DNA from 4 places in the Rhizobium sp. BT04 genome. Region 4 is predicted to be linked to each of the others. Evidence: predicted binding sites of a transcription regulator. Region 4 holds the regulator's gene; each other region holds the start of a gene.
The links. Region 4 encodes LexA, which represses DNA repair genes until DNA is damaged. Its sites were predicted from a motif close to TGTTCNNNNTGTGTTCNG; they were not measured.
Positions count from the first base shown of each region.

Region 1: QMO82_RS26055 (ATP-dependent helicase) is a predicted target of LexA. The motif match lies at 2,415-2,432, and genes of this name have one in related genera.
Region 2: QMO82_RS22245 (helicase-related protein) is a predicted target of LexA. The motif match lies at 1,810-1,827, and genes of this name have one in related genera.
Region 3: QMO82_RS23290 (fibrinogen-binding protein) is a predicted target of LexA. The motif match lies at 2,510-2,527, and genes of this name have one in related genera.

Region 1 is NZ_CP125652.1:3,653,604-3,657,849, forward strand. Features, by position in the region: gene QMO82_RS26050 (enoyl-CoA hydratase/isomerase family protein) at 1-295, shown strand, start outside; gene QMO82_RS26055 (ATP-dependent helicase) at 307-2,367, opposite strand; gene QMO82_RS26060 (hypothetical protein) at 2,475-2,750, opposite strand; gene QMO82_RS26065 (BON domain-containing protein) at 2,876-3,136, shown strand; gene QMO82_RS26070 (hypothetical protein) at 3,231-3,491, shown strand; gene QMO82_RS26075 (DUF982 domain-containing protein) at 3,793-4,035, opposite strand.
Region 2 is NZ_CP125652.1:2,835,075-2,839,320, forward strand. Features, by position in the region: gene QMO82_RS22245 (helicase-related protein) at 1-1,648, opposite strand, end outside; gene QMO82_RS22250 (DUF3309 family protein) at 2,456-2,611, shown strand; gene QMO82_RS22255 (YMGG-like glycine zipper-containing protein) at 2,638-2,898, shown strand; gene QMO82_RS22260 (beta-ketoacyl-ACP reductase) at 3,310-4,035, opposite strand; gene QMO82_RS22265 (acetyl-CoA C-acetyltransferase) at 4,104-4,246, opposite strand, start outside.
Region 3 is NZ_CP125652.1:3,096,295-3,100,540, forward strand. Features, by position in the region: gene QMO82_RS23285 (hypothetical protein) at 1-1,401, opposite strand, end outside; gene QMO82_RS23290 (fibrinogen-binding protein) at 1,546-2,499, opposite strand; gene QMO82_RS23295 (response regulator transcription factor) at 3,334-4,116, shown strand; gene QMO82_RS23300 (hypothetical protein) at 4,230-4,246, opposite strand, start outside.
Region 4 is NZ_CP125652.1:488,264-492,509, forward strand. Features, by position in the region: gene QMO82_RS10945 (ComEC/Rec2 family competence protein) at 1-2,323, shown strand, start outside; gene lexA (transcriptional repressor LexA) at 2,304-3,023, opposite strand; gene QMO82_RS10955 (VOC family protein) at 3,219-4,115, shown strand; gene kdsA (3-deoxy-8-phosphooctulonate synthase) at 4,112-4,246, shown strand, end outside.

The DNA.
Region 1 (4,246 bases), 1.5 Mb from region 4:
CGATTTCGCCGCCGAGACGCGCCGGGTGCTGCTGACGCGGTCTCCGACCAGCCTGAAGCTCGCTTTGCGGCTGCTCAGGGCCGGCCGCCGCAGCGCCTCGCTTGCCGAATGCCTCGGCCGCGAACTCGGCGCCTGCCTGCAGATGCTTGATAATCCCGATTTCTTCGAAGGCATCCGTGCCGCCGTCATCGACAAGGACCGCAATCCGAAATGGTCGCCCGCCTCAGTCGAGGCCGTCGGGGCGGCGACAATCGAGCATTTCCTGAAACCGGCCGAGCCGCCGCTTTCGCTCTGAACTGTTCCAGCCTATCGCCACATGCCGCGCATACGGGCGCCGACATCGATGCGCACCTGCCGCGCCTGCGCTTGCGCGGCGGTCTCCGATTTCACCTGCGGCCAGCTGCAGGCCTCGAAGAACTGCAGCAGCGTCGCCGGGATGAAGCGGCTACGTGAGGCATAGACATGCCGGTCGCCCTGCGAATTCTGGCCGTAGGTGAAGAAGCGTTGCGGCACGACCAGATCGAGGCCGTCTCTCGCTCGCGTCATCGCGACATAGAGCAGCCGGCGTTCCTCCTCGATTTCGGCGGTGGCGCCGACGGCCAGATCGCTGGGAATGCAGCCGTCGACGACGTTCAGCATGAAGACCCGCGTCCATTCCTGGCCCTTGGCGGAATGGATGGTCGACAGGATGAGATAGTCCTCGTCGAGAAGCGGCACGCCCGCCTGGTCGCTGGTCGCATCCGGCGGATCGAGGGTGAGTTCGGTGAGAAAACGTTCGCGCGAGGCATAACCGCCGGCGATCTGCTCGAGCTGCAGCAGATCGGCTTGCCGCGTCGCGGCGTCCTCATGCAGCCGTTCCAGATGCGGCGCGTACCATTGCCGCGCCAGGCCGATCTCCGCCGGCCAGCCGGCCTTGCCGGATTTCATCTCCTGCAGCATGGCAACGAAAACAGTCCAGTCCTCGCCGGAGCGCGGCGGCGCCGGCATTTCGGCGAGCGCCGATAGCGGGCTCGCATCCTCAGCCATCAGGTCGAGCGCCTTCTGTGCCGTCGACGGCCCGACGCCCGGCAGGATCTGCATCAGCCGGAAGCCCGCCACTCGGTCGCGCGGGTTCTGGGCGAAGCGCAGCGCAGCCAGCATGTCCTTGACATGTGCGCTGTCGAGGAACTTCAGCCCGCCGAATTTGACGAAGGGAATGTTGCGTCGGGTCAATTCGACCTCCAGCGGGCCGCTGTGATGCGAGGCGCGGAACAGCACCGCCTGCTGCTTGAGCTTCAAGCCTTCCTCGCGGTTGTCGAGCACCATGTCGGCGACATATCGCGCCTGCTCGGTCTCGTCGCGCACCGTCACCAGGCGCGGCCGCTCCGATGATTGCCGCTCGGTCCAGAGATTCTTGGTGAAGCGTTCCGAGGCGAGATCGATGACGGCGTTGGCAGCCGCCAGGATCGGCTGCGTCGAGCGGTAATTGCGGTCGAGCGTGACGATATCAGCGACCGGGCTGAAGGCAGCGGGAAAATCGAGGATATTGCGCACCGTCGCGGCGCGGAAGGAATAGATCGATTGGGCATCGTCGCCGACGACGGTCAGCCCCTGGCCTTGCGGCTTCAGCGCCATGAGGATCGAGGCCTGCAGCCGGTTGGTGTCCTGATATTCGTCGACCAGCACATGGTCGAAGCGGCTGCCGATATCCTCGGCAATGACAGTCTCGCCGACCATCTGCGCCCAATAGAGCAGCAGGTCGTCGTAATCGAGCACGTTCTGGCTCTGCTTGGCCTCGACATAACAGGCGAAAAGCTCGCGCAGCTGTTTCTCCCATGTCGCGCACCAGGGAAAGGCATCGCGCAGCACCTGATCGAGCGCGGTCTCCGAATTCACCGCTCGGGAATAGATCGCAAGGCAGGTGCCTTTGGCCGGAAACCGGCTTTCCGTCTTGGAGAAGCCGAGGTCGTGCCGGATGAGGTTCATCAGGTCGGCGCTGTCTTCGCGGTCGTGGATGGTAAAGTCAGGATCGAGGCCGATCTGCTGCGCATAATCGCGCAGCAGCCGCGCGCCGATGCCGTGAAAGGTGCCGGACCAGGACAGTGCATCCGCCATGATGCCGGCATTGGCGCCGAGAACATCCCGGCAGATGCGCTCGACGCGGCGCGCCATCTCGGCGGCTGCCCGGCGTGAGAAGGTCATCAGCAGGATGCGGCGGGGATCGGCGCCCTTGACGATCAGATGCGCGACCCGATGCGCCAGCGTATTCGTCTTGCCGGAGCCGGCGCCGGCAATGACCAGCAGCGGCCCGGCAATATGGCTGCCGTCGGTGAGCGTGCCATGCTCGACGGCCATGCGCTGCTGGGGATTGAGCTTTTCGAGATACATCCAGCCGTCCGGTCGGGCTCCCGCAGAATCACTGGGGAAAGATTAGATGTTCCTTGAATGTTCGCGATTTCAGCCGCTGTCAAGCGCCGCGCTGCGTCGAGCGAGTCTCAATCGGGGAAATCCGGGCCGATTACGCGCCGCACCAGTTTCAGGCTGCGATCGGGCTGAAGAATATAGGTTTCCTCCACCCGCTGGCCCGTCCCGTTGTAGAATTGGTGGTGGACGGCGCTGCCGACCGGCGATTTGGTCAGCTTCGTCCGCGGCTGGCCGCCATAGGTGATGCTGCCGGGAATGGGTTCCAGCGCCGGCCTGTCTGCCGAGGAACAGCCGGCAAGCAAGGCCCCGGTCAACAAGGCTGATAGAAGCGCTTTCATCGTCGTCATCCCTCTTTCGACTGTAGCCAGATATGGAAATCGCAGCCTCTTCCGCCAAGGGCTATCCGCCCGGCTGCAACGAAACGTCCCGCACGGCGTTAACCTGCATCTACCAACATCAGGAGACGGTCACGGTGCTCGGGTTTCCAGCATTCACCGACCATGAGGAGCCCGGCCGGCAGGGCCACAGCGATGCGGCGACGCGCGCCTCGGTGGAAAGCGCCCTTCATGCGACCGGCGATATCGAAGCGGGAGAAATCACCGTCAGCATATCGGGCGCCTATGTCGTCCTGGAAGGCTTCGTGCACAGGCGTGGTGATGTCGAGCGGGCGGTCGAGATCGCCGAGAACATCGTCGGACGAGGCTATGTGCACAGTCGCTTGCTGCGACACTAGCCGGTCCCGCGCCCTCATGTCTTTGCAACGCATGAAGGGAACCAAAATACCATCCCGCGGGTTGAAAGGCCGGACCTGAACGCTGGAGATCCTAATGCAGCCGCTTCTTCGCCTCTCGGCAATGACCTTGATAACAGGCGGTGTCCTTGCCGGCTCCGCCTATGCCTCGCTGGAAACCGGCACGAATTATTCCGCTTTGCCGAAGGACCAGATCGCCCTCAACGAATATACCGGCACCGTCGCCTGCCAGCCGGCAGAGCCTCACTACCTCCCCTCCTTCATCCGCGCGGCAGACGGTACGATCATCGGCGTCGGTTATGTCGAGGTGGAGAATGAGGGCGGCGCGGGCTGCTGAAAACTGAAAACAGGAAGGGCTTGCTCGGACGAGGCTCGCCTTGCGTTTCCGCAGAGGGTACGAGCCTCTGACCATCATCATGATGGCTGAACATCTTCTATGAAGACAGCTGTATCAGGCGCAACGCCCGTTGCACCAAAACCCGCCACGAGTTCGATGCAGGGTTAAGCAAAATGAAAGCATTGCCCCGTTCCGGCACGTTTCCTTTACCGAAACGCCGGGAATGGTCGATATCCTCAGCGAAGTGCAATGCATAACCCGGAAAATCGGAATCGATTTTCGGAAAGGATTATGCGCAGGTTCAATGCAGCTTCAGCTTCGCTTCTTCGGCCGCCGCCAGGAATTCAGCTCTCGCTTCTTCCACGCTCTTGCGCCCGTCGAGTGCTGCCCGGCAGGTGCTGCGGGCCTTGATGTAACGAAGTCCGCGTGCGTTCGGCCAGAAATCCGCCAGGCACTTCAACGCATCGAACGGGCCGTTGACCGTTCGCGCGCTGGCACCTTCGAAACCGACCGTCACCGGACTGTTCCATCTTTCAGTTGCCATCGATGCTCCTCCACGATTGTCGACAGAAACAACGGTGCAGCGCCTCTATTCCTCCGGGGAGGCGCCGCCATGATCGCTATTCTAGCGTGATTTTCACGGTCAACAATGGTGAATCGTTGGTTGCTGATGAGGCGAAATGTCAGCTTGCGTGCGCACGCAGGCCATGAGGAATTTTTATCGGTCGCAAATAAGTTGTATGGCGCCGGCGCGC
Region 2 (4,246 bases), 2.3 Mb from region 4:
TTCGCGCCGCGCGGGCCTCGAATTCGAGCGCGAGCGCTTTCTGCGACGCAGCCTGAACCGCCTTGGCATCCGGTCCGTCCGTTCCCGCCACCGGCGTGAAACGGAATCCGCTCAATTGCCCTACATGATGTCCTTCAACGAAGACATCGCCATTCACACTGATTTCAGCTTCCAGCATCGCATTCTCTCTCAGGCGCTTCATGAGCACAGATGTCCTGCGATCAACAAAGCGTTTCGTCAACCTCTCATGTAACGCATCGGACAATCGATCTTCGATTTCCCGCGTCTTTTCCTGCCAATGTGTCGGATCGGCAAGCCAACCAGGCCGATTCGAAACGTAGGTCCAGGTCCTTATCTGCGCGATTCGCGCCGAAAGCGTGTCAATTTCCCCATCTGTCCGATCGGAGCGATGAACCTGCTCCGCGAGAAACTGCTCGTTCACCGTGCCATAGCGGACGAGATCGGAAAAGAGGGTGGAGATAAGATCGGCATGTTGTGCCGGGGTGATACGCCGATAGTCGGGAAGCGCGCAAGCCTCCCAGAGTTTTTCGACGCGGGCCGGCCTGTCGGCAAGACCGATGATCTCGGGATAGCGCGACAGCTGCTCCAGCGCCTGCTGGTCGACCGCAGGCAGCGCCCGCGTCAGACCCGGTACGCGCGGCCCTGCCTCGAGGCTTGTCCGCAAGGATTGAATCGAGGAGAAGTCCATCTCGGTCGTGCGCCACTGCAAAACCTTGACGTTGTCGAATTCGTGCCCCTCGATGCGCTGCACCAGCTCCTCGTCGAAGGGCGAGACCTGTCCGGTGACGCCGAAGGTCCCGTCGCGCACGTGCCGACCAGCGCGCCCGGCAATCTGGCCGAGTTCGCCCGGATTGAGATTGCGGAACTGGTAACCGTCGAATTTCCGGTCCTGGGCGAAGGCGACGTGATCGACATCGAGGTTGAGGCCCATGCCGATCGCATCGGTCGCCACCAGATATTCGACATCGCCCGCCTGATAAAGCGCCACCTGCGAGTTGCGGGTGCGTGGGCTCAGCGCCCCGAGCACGACCGCCGCGCCGCCGCGCTGCCGGCGGATGAGCTCGGCGATGGCATAGACCTCGTCGGCCGAGAAGGCGACAATGGCCGAGCGCTGCGGCAGCCGGGTGATCTTCTTCTGCCCGGCATAAAACAGATGCGAAAGCCGCGGCCGCTCGACGATCGTGATGCCGGGCAGGAGCTGCTGCAGGATCGGCTGCATCGTCGCCGCGCCGAGCAGCAGCGTTTCCTCGCGGCCGCGAAGATGCAGGATGCGGTCGGTGAAGATATGGCCGCGCTCAAGATCGCCGGCGAGCTGCACCTCGTCGATCGCGACGAAGGCGGCCTTGGTCTCGCGCGGCATCGCCTCGACGGTGCAGACCGAAAAACGCGCATTCGGCGGCGAAATCTTTTCCTCACCGGTGACCAGCGCCACATTCTGCGCCCCGACCTTCTCCACCACCCGCGTATAGACCTCGCGCGCCAGCAGCCTGAGCGGCAGGCCGATCACGCCGGTCCCGTGCGCGACCATGCGCTCGATAGCATAATGGGTCTTGCCGGTATTGGTCGGCCCGAGCACCGCGGTCACACCGCGTCCACTCAGAATCATCGGCTGCGAAGTCAGAATCATCGGTCCATGCAAATGAGGCGGGCACCCCAGAAAAATCTCGGCTTCTCGATGGAAGCCAGAGAACACATGGACAGCTGCCGCCGCAAACGCAAGGGCAGATTTCAAAATGCAGCGACGAATACGACCTTTGCGAGTCTCGCGGAACATTCGAATATGCGATTCGGAACAGCCTGAGAACGAATCAGCGACGAATCGCTGACTCCCGGCGATTCAGCTTTTGTTCACGGCTAAGTATTGATTTTGAATCACTTTTTCCCACTAGATGCTGAATCGCGGGACTCTCTCCTCTTCGCATGTTCGCGGTCGTAATCGGCGATTTCAGCGCGGACTTCAGCAGGCGAAAATCCGCCCGGAAATTAACCTCTCGACCAAAGCCGGAACGAATCGGAGACGAATCGCTGACTCCGCTATTTTCGCCTTTCGTTCACGCCCATATCTGGTGGCGTTATCAGCTCGGTGCGCTAGATGCGGACGGGCGGCTGATCGCTTCGCCTCGCCTTCTCGCAAGCCCATTAATCTTTTGGAAGCCGGATTCAGACGGCGTTAGGACAAGGCGGCAGGATTGGCGCGCCGATCAAATACGGAACGAATCGCTGACGAATCGGCGACATCGCGACTTTCCCTCTTTGTTCACCGCAACATATTGTATTTAAAGACCTTTTTAACCATACTGAAAATTTTGGGGGATGACCGAACTTAAAGCGCGAATCAAATCTCGTCACATTTCCGCCATGTAACCGGGAACAAAAATCGCCAATGCGTGTTTCCAGTCCATCCAAATTGCGGATGAAATGAAGGAAACACACCATGCTTGGCACCATACTACTTGTTATCCTCATTCTGCTCTTGATCGGAGCCCTGCCGAATTGGGGTTATAGCCGTGGCTGGGGCTATGGACCTTCCGGCGGTTTGGGGCTAGTTCTCGTAATTATCATTATCCTTGTACTAATGGGCCGCATCTAAAGGCCAATAACCTGGGGAGTTACGACATGATGAAGAAGATCGTTCTTATTGGTGCCCTCGTCGGCGCCCTGGCATCCTGCACAGCGACCGAACAAGGTACGGCCATCGGCGCCGGCACCGGTGCGGTCATCGGCGGTGTCGTCACCAACAGCTGGGGTGGTGCCGCCGTCGGCGCCGTTGCCGGCGGTTTGACCGGCGCTCTCATCGGCCATTCGGTCGAACGCCGCGGCTACTGCGTCTATCGCGACCGCTACGGCCGCCGCTACGAGGCGCGTTGCCGCTACTGATCGGCAGAAGCATATCGGACTCCCAACGGGCGCTTCTGCGCCCGTTTTTATTTGCCGGCGGCATCCGTCAACAAGACGTTGACAATTGGTCGTGAAAGTCAAATCTACCGCCGCCAAACGGCAGGCACATATTCCTCTCGTCAGCGCAACGGGCAGGCGGAGCCGCCCGGCGCACCTGAAAGGAAACGCTTCCATGACCCAGATTTCCTGAATTCCCTCGTCACCGTTCTCATCGCGTCGGCTTGCCTGACGACTGCGATATTAGCCCTCGGCAGCGAAGATCGCTCGATGCGGAAAGTACCGGCCAGGATTCGGACGAACACCGACCACCGCTCTTGATCCAGCAAATGAAATGAGGCGCGTCCTGCAGACGCGCCTCGCTTTTAAACTGCGTGTAATCCGTAGTGTGGCTTAGGCGAAGAACTGCCCGCCATTGGCCGTCAGCGTCGAACCGGTGATGAAGCCGGCATCGTCGGAGGCGAGGAAGGTGACGCAACGCGCGATCTCTTCCGGCTCGCCGAGACGGCCGACGGGAATCTGCGGAATGATGCGTTCGTTCAGCACCTTCTCCGGCACGGCCAGCACCATTTCCGTTCCGATATAACCGGGGCAGATCGCGTTGACGGTGATATTCTTGGCCGCCCCTTCCTGGGCCAGCGCCTTGGTGAAGCCGAGATCGCCCGCCTTGGCGGCCGAATAGTTCACCTGACCCATCTGACCTTTCTGGCCGTTGATCGACGAAATATTGACGATGCGGCCGAAGCTGCGGTCGCGCATGCCGGTCCAGACCTGATGCGTCATGTTGAACAGGCCGGTGAGGTTGGTATTGATCACGTCGTGCCACTGCTGCGGCGTCATTTTATGGAACATCGCATCACGGGTGATGCCGGCATTGTTGACGAGGATTTCGACCGGGCCGATCTCGCTTTCGATCCTGGCGATCCCCTCGCCGCAGGCGGCGTAGTCCGAAACGTCCCATTTGAACACCGGAACCCCTGTGGCCTCGTGAAAGGCCCTGGCCTTCTCGTCGTTGCCGGCATAGCTGGCGGCAACCCTATATCCGGCATTTTTCAGCGCTACGGAAATCGCCGCGCCGATGCCGCGTGTCCCCCCGGTGACCAGAGCCACTCTGCTCATGTTCCACTCCCCTGTTGTTTTTTGCCCACCTCTTGGTGGGCTTTTCAATCAATGACGGATCGTACTGCTCAAAGCGCCTCGAAGCACATGGCGACACCCATGCCGCCGCCGATGCAAAGCGTGGCCAGGCCCTTCTTGGCGCCGCGGCGCTTCATTTCGAACAGCAGCGTATTGAGAACGCGGGCGCCGGAGGCGCCGATCGGATGGCCGA
Region 3 (4,246 bases), 2.1 Mb from region 4:
ATTGTCGTAGAGCAGCGAGATCTGTGTGATGCTGTTGATGTCGAGCACATTGCCGCCGATGATCACCAGATCATACTGCATGCCCATCCCGAAAAAGGAGGAGAAGTTGATGGAGGTATTGCCGCCCGTCAGAACCGTGGTTTCGGATCCCGAGGTGGTGACCGTCATCGTGTCGTTGTCGCTGACGAAATGATACTGCTCGACCCACTGTACGAAGGAGACATCGCCATCGATGACACTGACGCGCCAGCTGGTCGGGAAGGTCGGATCGGCAGCATCGATTTCGGCACGGCTCGACGTATCGAAGGTGCTTTGTTGGAAGACGGCGATATTCTTGGCGATCGTGCCCGCCTCCTCGGCCGAATGGCCCGATGAGCGCAGCGCCGCGTCGATCTCGTCGTTATCGCTGTAGACAAAGGATTGGGAAACCGCGTCGATCTGGTGGTAGTCGCCCATGACGGCGGTGACCGAGGCGATGACGCCGGTGTTGATCACCGCGGCGACGTTGACGACGACGTTCGCACCGGCCGTTACATCGAGGCTGTTGCCGCTCGGCTCGGTCTGCCCGACGGATGAATTGCTGTCGTCGGGTTCCTCGGGGATCTTGGCGAGACCGCGGTCGGGCAGGAAGTCATCGAGGACGGGTATCTCGGCCTCGACCTTGCCGTTGACGCAGATGCTGTTGATCTCGGGATCGACGCGGATGAAACTATGCGTGGCGTCGGCGCTGGGCGAGGTTGCTCCACTGTCCTCGGTATCCTCGGTGTCCCCGCTGTCCTCGGTATTCTGGGCATTCTGGATATAGTTTTCGAGATCCTGGGCGATCTTCAGCGCGTCATCATAGGTATCGATTCGCTGGAGGTCCGAAAACGGCGTGAAGACTTCGGCCTTGGTACTGAACTCCGCCAGCCGCTCGATGACGAAAGCCGTGTCCCGGGGAGCGTGGATGCCGTCTGTCATATCGAGATAGTCGTCGTCGTAAAGGACGTTGACCTGGAGGACATGGCTGATCCCCGAACCCGGCCCGGCAAAGACGTTCAGCTCCGGCTCATCCGACAGCACGATATCAGTCGCCTCACCGAAATGCGGTAACCGTATGTCCCTTGCCGCAATCGCCGCAAGCTTCTCGAGACTCTCTTCGAAGACGCGGCCCAAATGGTGCGCCGGACCATATTCGATATCGTAACTGCCGCTTTTGTAGATGATGCCGGGATCGTAGTCCTTGAGCAGGAGATGGGACGAGAAGCCCGCGGTAAAAGCGTCCTGATCCGGCAGAGCCGGCCCGTCTTCGCCCGGTCCTGCGCCTTCGGCATATTTGGTGCGCGCCCTCATCTCTTCCGTGGTCATCTCGAAGAGACCGATGAAGTGGGCAATGATTTCCGAAATCTTCTCGATATGCATGGTTCGGCCCTCCCATTCGAAATGACGATCGGCCTTGGAGGGGCTCCCGTCGGGAGCCGTGGTGTGGTCGTCAAACCGTTTTCAAGCAGTCAAACTGCACCGACTGGAGCCGGTGCAGTTCCTCTTGGTCGTTGGAGGTCAGTGTCAGGTGCTGGTATCCTCGCCGACGTCGGAGACATGAGAATTGCCGCCGATGACGCTGGAGTCGACCGTGTTGCTGAGCAGGTTCGCGCCCTGAACGAGTTCGAGGTGGAAGCCGGAATTGGCAAGGATTGCCGAAGCATCGGCCGCGCTCGATCCTGTGGCGTCGTCGCCGGCCTTGAGATCCCAGCCCCTGCCGTCCATCTCCATGCCTTCTGCGCTGTCGGCGGTGCCGGCATTGGCATTCAGGTGGTTCTGGGCGCCTTCGTTCTCCATCTTGATGTTCCAGGCACTATCCTGGTCAGCCAGATGGTTCGCCTGGACGGCGCTGAAACCGCTGTCGTTGCCTGCGCCGCTCAGCGAATTGTTGAGGATGTTGTCGACGTCGAGTGTGAAAGAGAAGTCGTCGCCGAGGTTGAAGGTAAGGTCATGGCCGGCAACGCCGAGGTTGTCGAAGTCCTTAACGTCCTCGATGACGGCGAAATCGGTGTCCGTCTTGTTGAAGCTCTCTGACGTATTATTGCTGTCGGAAATTGTCTTGGTATCGGTATCCGTGATGGTCTTGGTATCGGTGTCGGTGATCGTCTTGATGTCGATGTCGTTGTCGCTGTACGACTTGCTGTCATAGCTCCAGTCGTAATCGTTTTTGGTATCGGTGATCGTCGTGGTCTTGGTGCTCGTATCGTCGTCGGACTTGTAGCTCCAGTCGTAGTCGTTGTCGCGGTTGTCGCCGTTATTGGCAGACACATCGATGTCGGCCTTGACGTCCACATCGACGCTGTTGTCGGTATTGTCGCGATTATCGCCGTTGGCGACGCCGACATAACCGGTCGAGCCGTCGTCGACTTCAGTGGAGTTGACAGCGCTGTTGGCAAAACCGTCGGCCAGCGCCCCGACCTTCGTGATTTCGATTTCGTCGCCCGGGGATTTCGGGTCGGGCTTATGGTCGTCGGACATGCAGTCTCTCCAGAAAAAAACCGGAGCAGCTTTTCGAAATCCCTCTCATCTCAAATGGGATTTTGCTCGCGCTCGCTCCGATGCGGTTAACATCGGCAGATGTATTCGATACCAGTCATCTGCAGCTTGATCGCGATTTGTTGGATCAAATCGATGGTATTGGGAACGTACGTACTCAGTACAAGGCCGCACAAATCCACCTCCTCATCCTGGAGCGGATAAGGAGTATTCAGGCGTTCTTTTCGTTGAGTTGCCCTAAATGGAGGTCATGTATCAAAAACGCACACAGATACATAGCTTTTCCACGTCGCCACTTGGGAGACGATCACAGATTGCTGGAAAAATTGCGGATGCGATAGATATCAATTCGGGCTAAGGCATATCGGCCGCATCCGGCTAGCCTCCTGTCGGTGCTAGGTCGAGACCTCTTCGGTGGGGCGTGGCCGAGCCACGAGAACCCAGAGCCTCCTGCATTCGCCGCTGGGTTGAGCGGTGTCTTTCGACGATCGCCTGTCTCATATCCGACACTTGACGCATGCCGAAAATATAACAATCTGTACTGAAATATTACATCAAGCGCTCATCTATAGTGAGAGCAAATATAACCTTGAAGTATCAATCACAGTAAAAATGCAACCAACGCTTTGTATATTATCGTTTTTTGCCCGCTAAAACTAATCACTTTGGGCCATTTCCTTCCTTCTCAATCCGTATTAACATAATTAAGAAATGTCTAAAAAATAAAGCGGTGACATCAGGGGCCGGCATTTCATACTATTTAATACCCGCCATCGCTCCACGTTTGAGTAAAGTGTAACGCTAGGGGAGGCGAATATGTTCATGACAGGCTCAGGAATGGAGAATGCGGACCAGGGAGGGAAGTTGGGTTCGTCAGGAAATACTATACTGGTGGTCGCCAAGGCGGATCTGTTTTCAGAATGCATGGTAGAAGCGCTGGCGAAGAAATTTCCGAATTGTGAAGTGTCAAGCATAACGAGCACAAAGCCGATGTTGGAAAAGGACAGCGGCGATATGAAGCTCGTCTTATTCTATCATATACCTGCGCCGGAGCTTCATGAGGCGCTGCAGGCTGCCCGAGAAAACCACCCGGAAACCTCTGTCGGACTGGTCGTCGAAGCGATCGACATGCTCGAGCCCTATGTCAGCCGGCTGGTCGAGGCAAGGATCATCGACGGCGTCCTGCCGCTCAACCTGCGGCTCGATGTCTTCATGGCCGCGGTGGATCTGCTGATGAAGGGCGGCGAACATTTTCCGTCAGCGCTGCTCAATCGCCTGACCAACAAGAACGCCCAGCTGGAGCCCTCGCTCTATCAGACGAAGTCGGTCGATGCGGCGCGCACCAATGCGCTGAAGTTGAGACGCGACAGCATCTCCGCTTTGACCACCCGGGAGGTCCAGATCCTGGACCTCATCTGCAAGGGCACGCAAAACAAGATCATCGCCGACAAGCTGCATCTTTCCGAAAACACGGTGAAGGTTCATGTCCGCAACATCTACAAGAAGATGAACGTACGAAACCGCACGGAGGCGGCATCCCGTTTCTTCAACGAGCATCCGGCCGGCGATGACGACATGTCCGGCCGGTGGCGCAATTGATCTGCAGCGCCGCGCCTCTTTTCAGGCGCGCGAAGCACGTTGTAGCCCTTTGAATTGCTGCATGATTTGCGGACAGATTCCGATTGAAGGAATTATGCAGTGGTCCTGTTGCTTCAGATTGAGGGGCGTG
Region 4 (4,246 bases):
GGCAGTGCCGTTGCGCCACCGGCTGCCGGCCGCAGCCATGCAATCGCTGCGTGCCGGGGCCTGCATGCTGGCCGAGGAAGCCGATCATGGCCGTCTGCTGCTGTTCTCGCCGGTCTTCCTCGGCGCCGGCTCGGCCGTCTGGTTTCTCGCCGCATCGGATTTTCCCCTCGTTGCATCGCTGCTTTGCCTGCTGGTGCCGGCGGCCGCGGTTTTCCTGACCGGCCGCAGCCGGCCGGCATTGCGGGCGACGTTCGCTGCGCTTGCACTTTTCGCCTGCGGCATGCTCTCGGCTGAGTTCGAGAGCTGGCGGGCTTCGACCGTCATCCTCGATTCATCCGTGACGACGACGGTGACGGGCCGTGTCGAACGGCGGGAAGGCGACGGCCGCGGGCGCTGGCGCTACATTCTTGCCGTCGCGGGCACGGAGGCGCCGGAGTTGAAGCGGCCGCCGGGACGCATAACCGCAATCGTCCGTGGCGCCGACGCGCCTTTCGAGATCGGCGACATTATCACCGGCAGGGCACGGCTGACGCCACCGGCAGGCCCCGCACTTCCTGCGCTCAACGACTTCTCATTCGGTGCTTATTTCGATGGCATCGGCGCCAATGGTTTCTTCTATGGCGCGCCTGAGAAAGTCGACGTGCAGGCAGGCCCGCAGGCTGCCAGGTCGACGTCGGACGCTCTGCTCGAATGGCTCTACCGGCTGCGCAGCGGCATCGGCGACCGCATACGATCGATCCTGCCCGGCGACACGGGCGCTTTTGCCGCTGCTCTGGTGACGGATGAGCGGCGCGCCATCTCGAATGCGACGACGGAGGCGCTGCGCCAGTCCGGCCTTGCCCATATCGTTGCGATCTCGGGCCTCAATATGGCGTTGTCGGCCGGCATCTTCTTCGTCGGTTTCCGGATGCTGCTCAGCCTCTTTCCCGGCGTCGCCCAGGCCTATCCGACCAAGAAGATCGCCGCCGCCGGCGCGCTCATCGCCGTCACCGCCTATTTCCTGATCTCCGGTTTCGGGGTCTCGGCCGAACGCGCCTTTATCATGATGGCCATCATGCTGGTTGCCGTGTTCTTCGATCGGCCATCGATCAGCCTGCGCAATGTCGTTCTCTCCGCGTTGGTCATCATCGCCATTTCACCCTCCGAAGTCTTGGGCCCGAGCTTTCAAATGTCCTTTGCCGCGACATTGGCTTTGGTATCGGGTTATCAGCTGTGGAAGGATCGGCGTGTCCGGGAAAACGCCTTGCTGAAACTGCCGATCGTCAGGCCGGTGGTCGCCGTCGCCGGTTTCTTCGGCGGCGTCTTTCTGACCTCGCTGATCGGCGGTTTTTCCACCGCGCTGTTTTCGATCGAGCATTTTCATCGCCTGACCGCTTACGGCCTGCCGGCAAACCTCGCGACGATGCCGATCATTTCCTTCATCGTCATGCCGGCCGGGCTGCTGGCGATGTTGCTCATGCCTTTCGGTCTGGACGCTCCCCTCTGGGAGGTGGTCGGATTCGGCCTCGATCTGGTGATTGCGGTCGCCAAGACGGTGTCCGGCTGGGGCGGTGATATCGGCATCGGCCGCTTGCCCGCCTGGTATTTCGCTGTTGCCGTGGCAGGCTTTCTGCTGCTGACGCTGCTGCGCACCCGGCTGCGCCATGTCGGCACATCGATCATATCAGTCGCGACTCTTATCCTGCTGCTTCTGCCGGTTCCCCGGCCGCCGGACCTGGTGATTTCGGAGGATGGTAGTCTGGTTGCGGTCGTCGCGGTCGCGGCGATCGCTTCCAACCGTGAAAACCCGCCGGATTTCATCTTCGACCAGTGGCAGCGAGCGCTGGTCCTGCCGACGCATGCAGCGCCGAAGATGCTGGATGGTCCCGCTATCCCGCCGGAAGGAGAAGACCGCCGCGTCAGGCTCTCCCGCGATCAGCAGAACGAAGCGAGGACGGCGATGCAGGCGGCGGCCGCGGGCGGCGACGCAAACCGTTTTTCCTGCGTCAAGAAGGCCTGGTGCACATCAAGGCTCGGCAATGGCCATATCGTCACCGTCATCGACAATGCCGCCTATCTCGGTCCGGCCTGCGATGCGGCCGATATCGTCGTGACATCGGTCCGCCTGCGTTTCAACAGCTGCCGCTCTGGTGGGACGCTCTTTACCGGCGAGACGCTGCGCAGGACAGGCTCCGTGGAGTTGCGCTTCACCGATGCCGGCCTGGAGGTCGTGAGCGCATTCGAGACCCTGTCGCGGCCATGGATGCGCCATCGCGCCTATGACTGGCGCAGCAACAGTTTTGCCGAATCCGGCCTGTCTGGTGTCAGTGATAGCGGCGAATGAGGCCGACGAGCTTGCCCTGTACCTTGACGCGGTCCGGCCCGAAGATCCGGGTCTCGTATGCCGGGTTGGCGGCCTCCAGCGCGATCGAGGCGCCTTTGCGGCGGAAGCGCTTCAGCGTCGCTTCCTCGTCATCGACGAGGGCAACGACGATGTCGCCGGGACTTGCGGTGCTGCCGTTGCGGATGATCACGGTGTCGCCGTCGAAGATGCCGGCATCGATCATCGAATCGCCCTTGACCTCGAGCGCATAATGTTCACCGGAGCCGAGCATGTCGGCGGGAACGACGATGTCGTGGGTATTGTTCTGGATCGCCGAGATCGGCACGCCGGCGGCGATCCGGCCCATAACAGGCACGGAGACCGAGTTGCCGTTATCGGCGACAGGTTTGGCAGGAGCGGGAGCGGCGACCGGCTGGGGCTTGCCGAGGCTGCCTTCGATGACGCTCGGCGAAAAGCCCCGCCGTGGCTGGATGCTGGGGCTGTAGGCCTCCGGAAGCTTGATGACCTCGAGTGCCCGGGCCCGGTTCGGTAGGCGGCGAATGAAGCCGCGTTCTTCGAGCGCTGTAATCAGGCGATGAATGCCGGACTTCGAGGCAAGATCGAGGGCATCCTTCATTTCGTCGAAAGACGGCGGAACGCCGGACTCCTTCATGCGCTCATGAATGAAAAGGAGAAGCTCCTGTTGTTTGCGCGTGAGCATCGACGTCAGACCCCTGATTGAAACAAATCCAGAACAGACACTATATGTTCCATATGTGTTCCGCAAGTGGCTAAATTTCCGTAAAACTTGCCGCCAACTCGTTGAGATTTTTATTTTCGTTCGCCGGATTGGCGGACAAGTCTTGCCTTGGGTGGCACTCTCACACATCTCTGCTTTGCCACGAGAGGGGATATCATGAACGCGCATTCCGCCAAACCGCATCCGCTGGATCACGTCGTGCTGCCCGTCGTCAATATCGATCTGGCGCGCGAAAGGCTCGGCAAGCTCGGCTTTACCGTTGCCGCCGAGGCGCGCCATCCCTTCGGAACGGAAAATGCCTGCGTCTTTTTTGCCGACAAGACCTATCTGGAGCCGCTCGGGGTTGCGAGCATCGCCGAGAGCGAGACGTCGGCGCGGCAAGGCAATGTCTTCACCGCCCGCAACCAGGCTTTCCGTTTCCGCTGCGGCGAGGAGGGGCTTTCGGCAATCGTCTTCGCCACCGAAGATTCTGCCCGTGATCATAAGAATTTCGCCAGCAAGGGATCGAGCGCCGGCGAGATGCTGGAGTTCAGCCGGCCGATGATGATGCCGGATGGTTCCGAGAGCGTCGGCAGCTTCAAATTGGCTTTCGCCAGCGATCTGCGGGCGCCTGATTTCTTCCTCTTCACCTGTCAGCGCATCAACCCGCTCCCGGCTGACCGTGGTGCGCTGGAGAAACATGCCAATGGCGTCATCGGCATAACCGAGGTTGCGCTTTGCGCGCCTGATGCCGCCGCATTCGGCGCCTTCGTCAGCCTCGTCGCGGCGCAGCCGGCAATCGAGAAAACCGGTTTCGGCGTCAATATCGCCGCGTCGAATGCGAGAATCAGCCTGATGACGCCGGAAGGGCTGGAGGCCTATTTCGAGATCGCCGTCTCATCCGCCGACCGCGGCCTGCGCGGCCGGGCAATCCTCTTTGCTGTCGCCGATCTTGCCGTGACAGAAGCGCATTTGGCTGCTAACGGAGTGACGTATACGCGCAAGAACAATCGCATTCTGGTGAAGCCCGCGCCCGGGCAGGGCACGCTCTTCGCCTTCGAGGAAACACGATGAGCACCGATACGAATTCCGAAGTCAAGATCGGCGAAGGCCAGGGCCAGGTCACCTTTTCAAATGCCGGCCGCCTGTCGCTGATTGCCGGCCCCTGCCAGATGGAGAGCCGCGACCACGCCTTCATGGTCGCC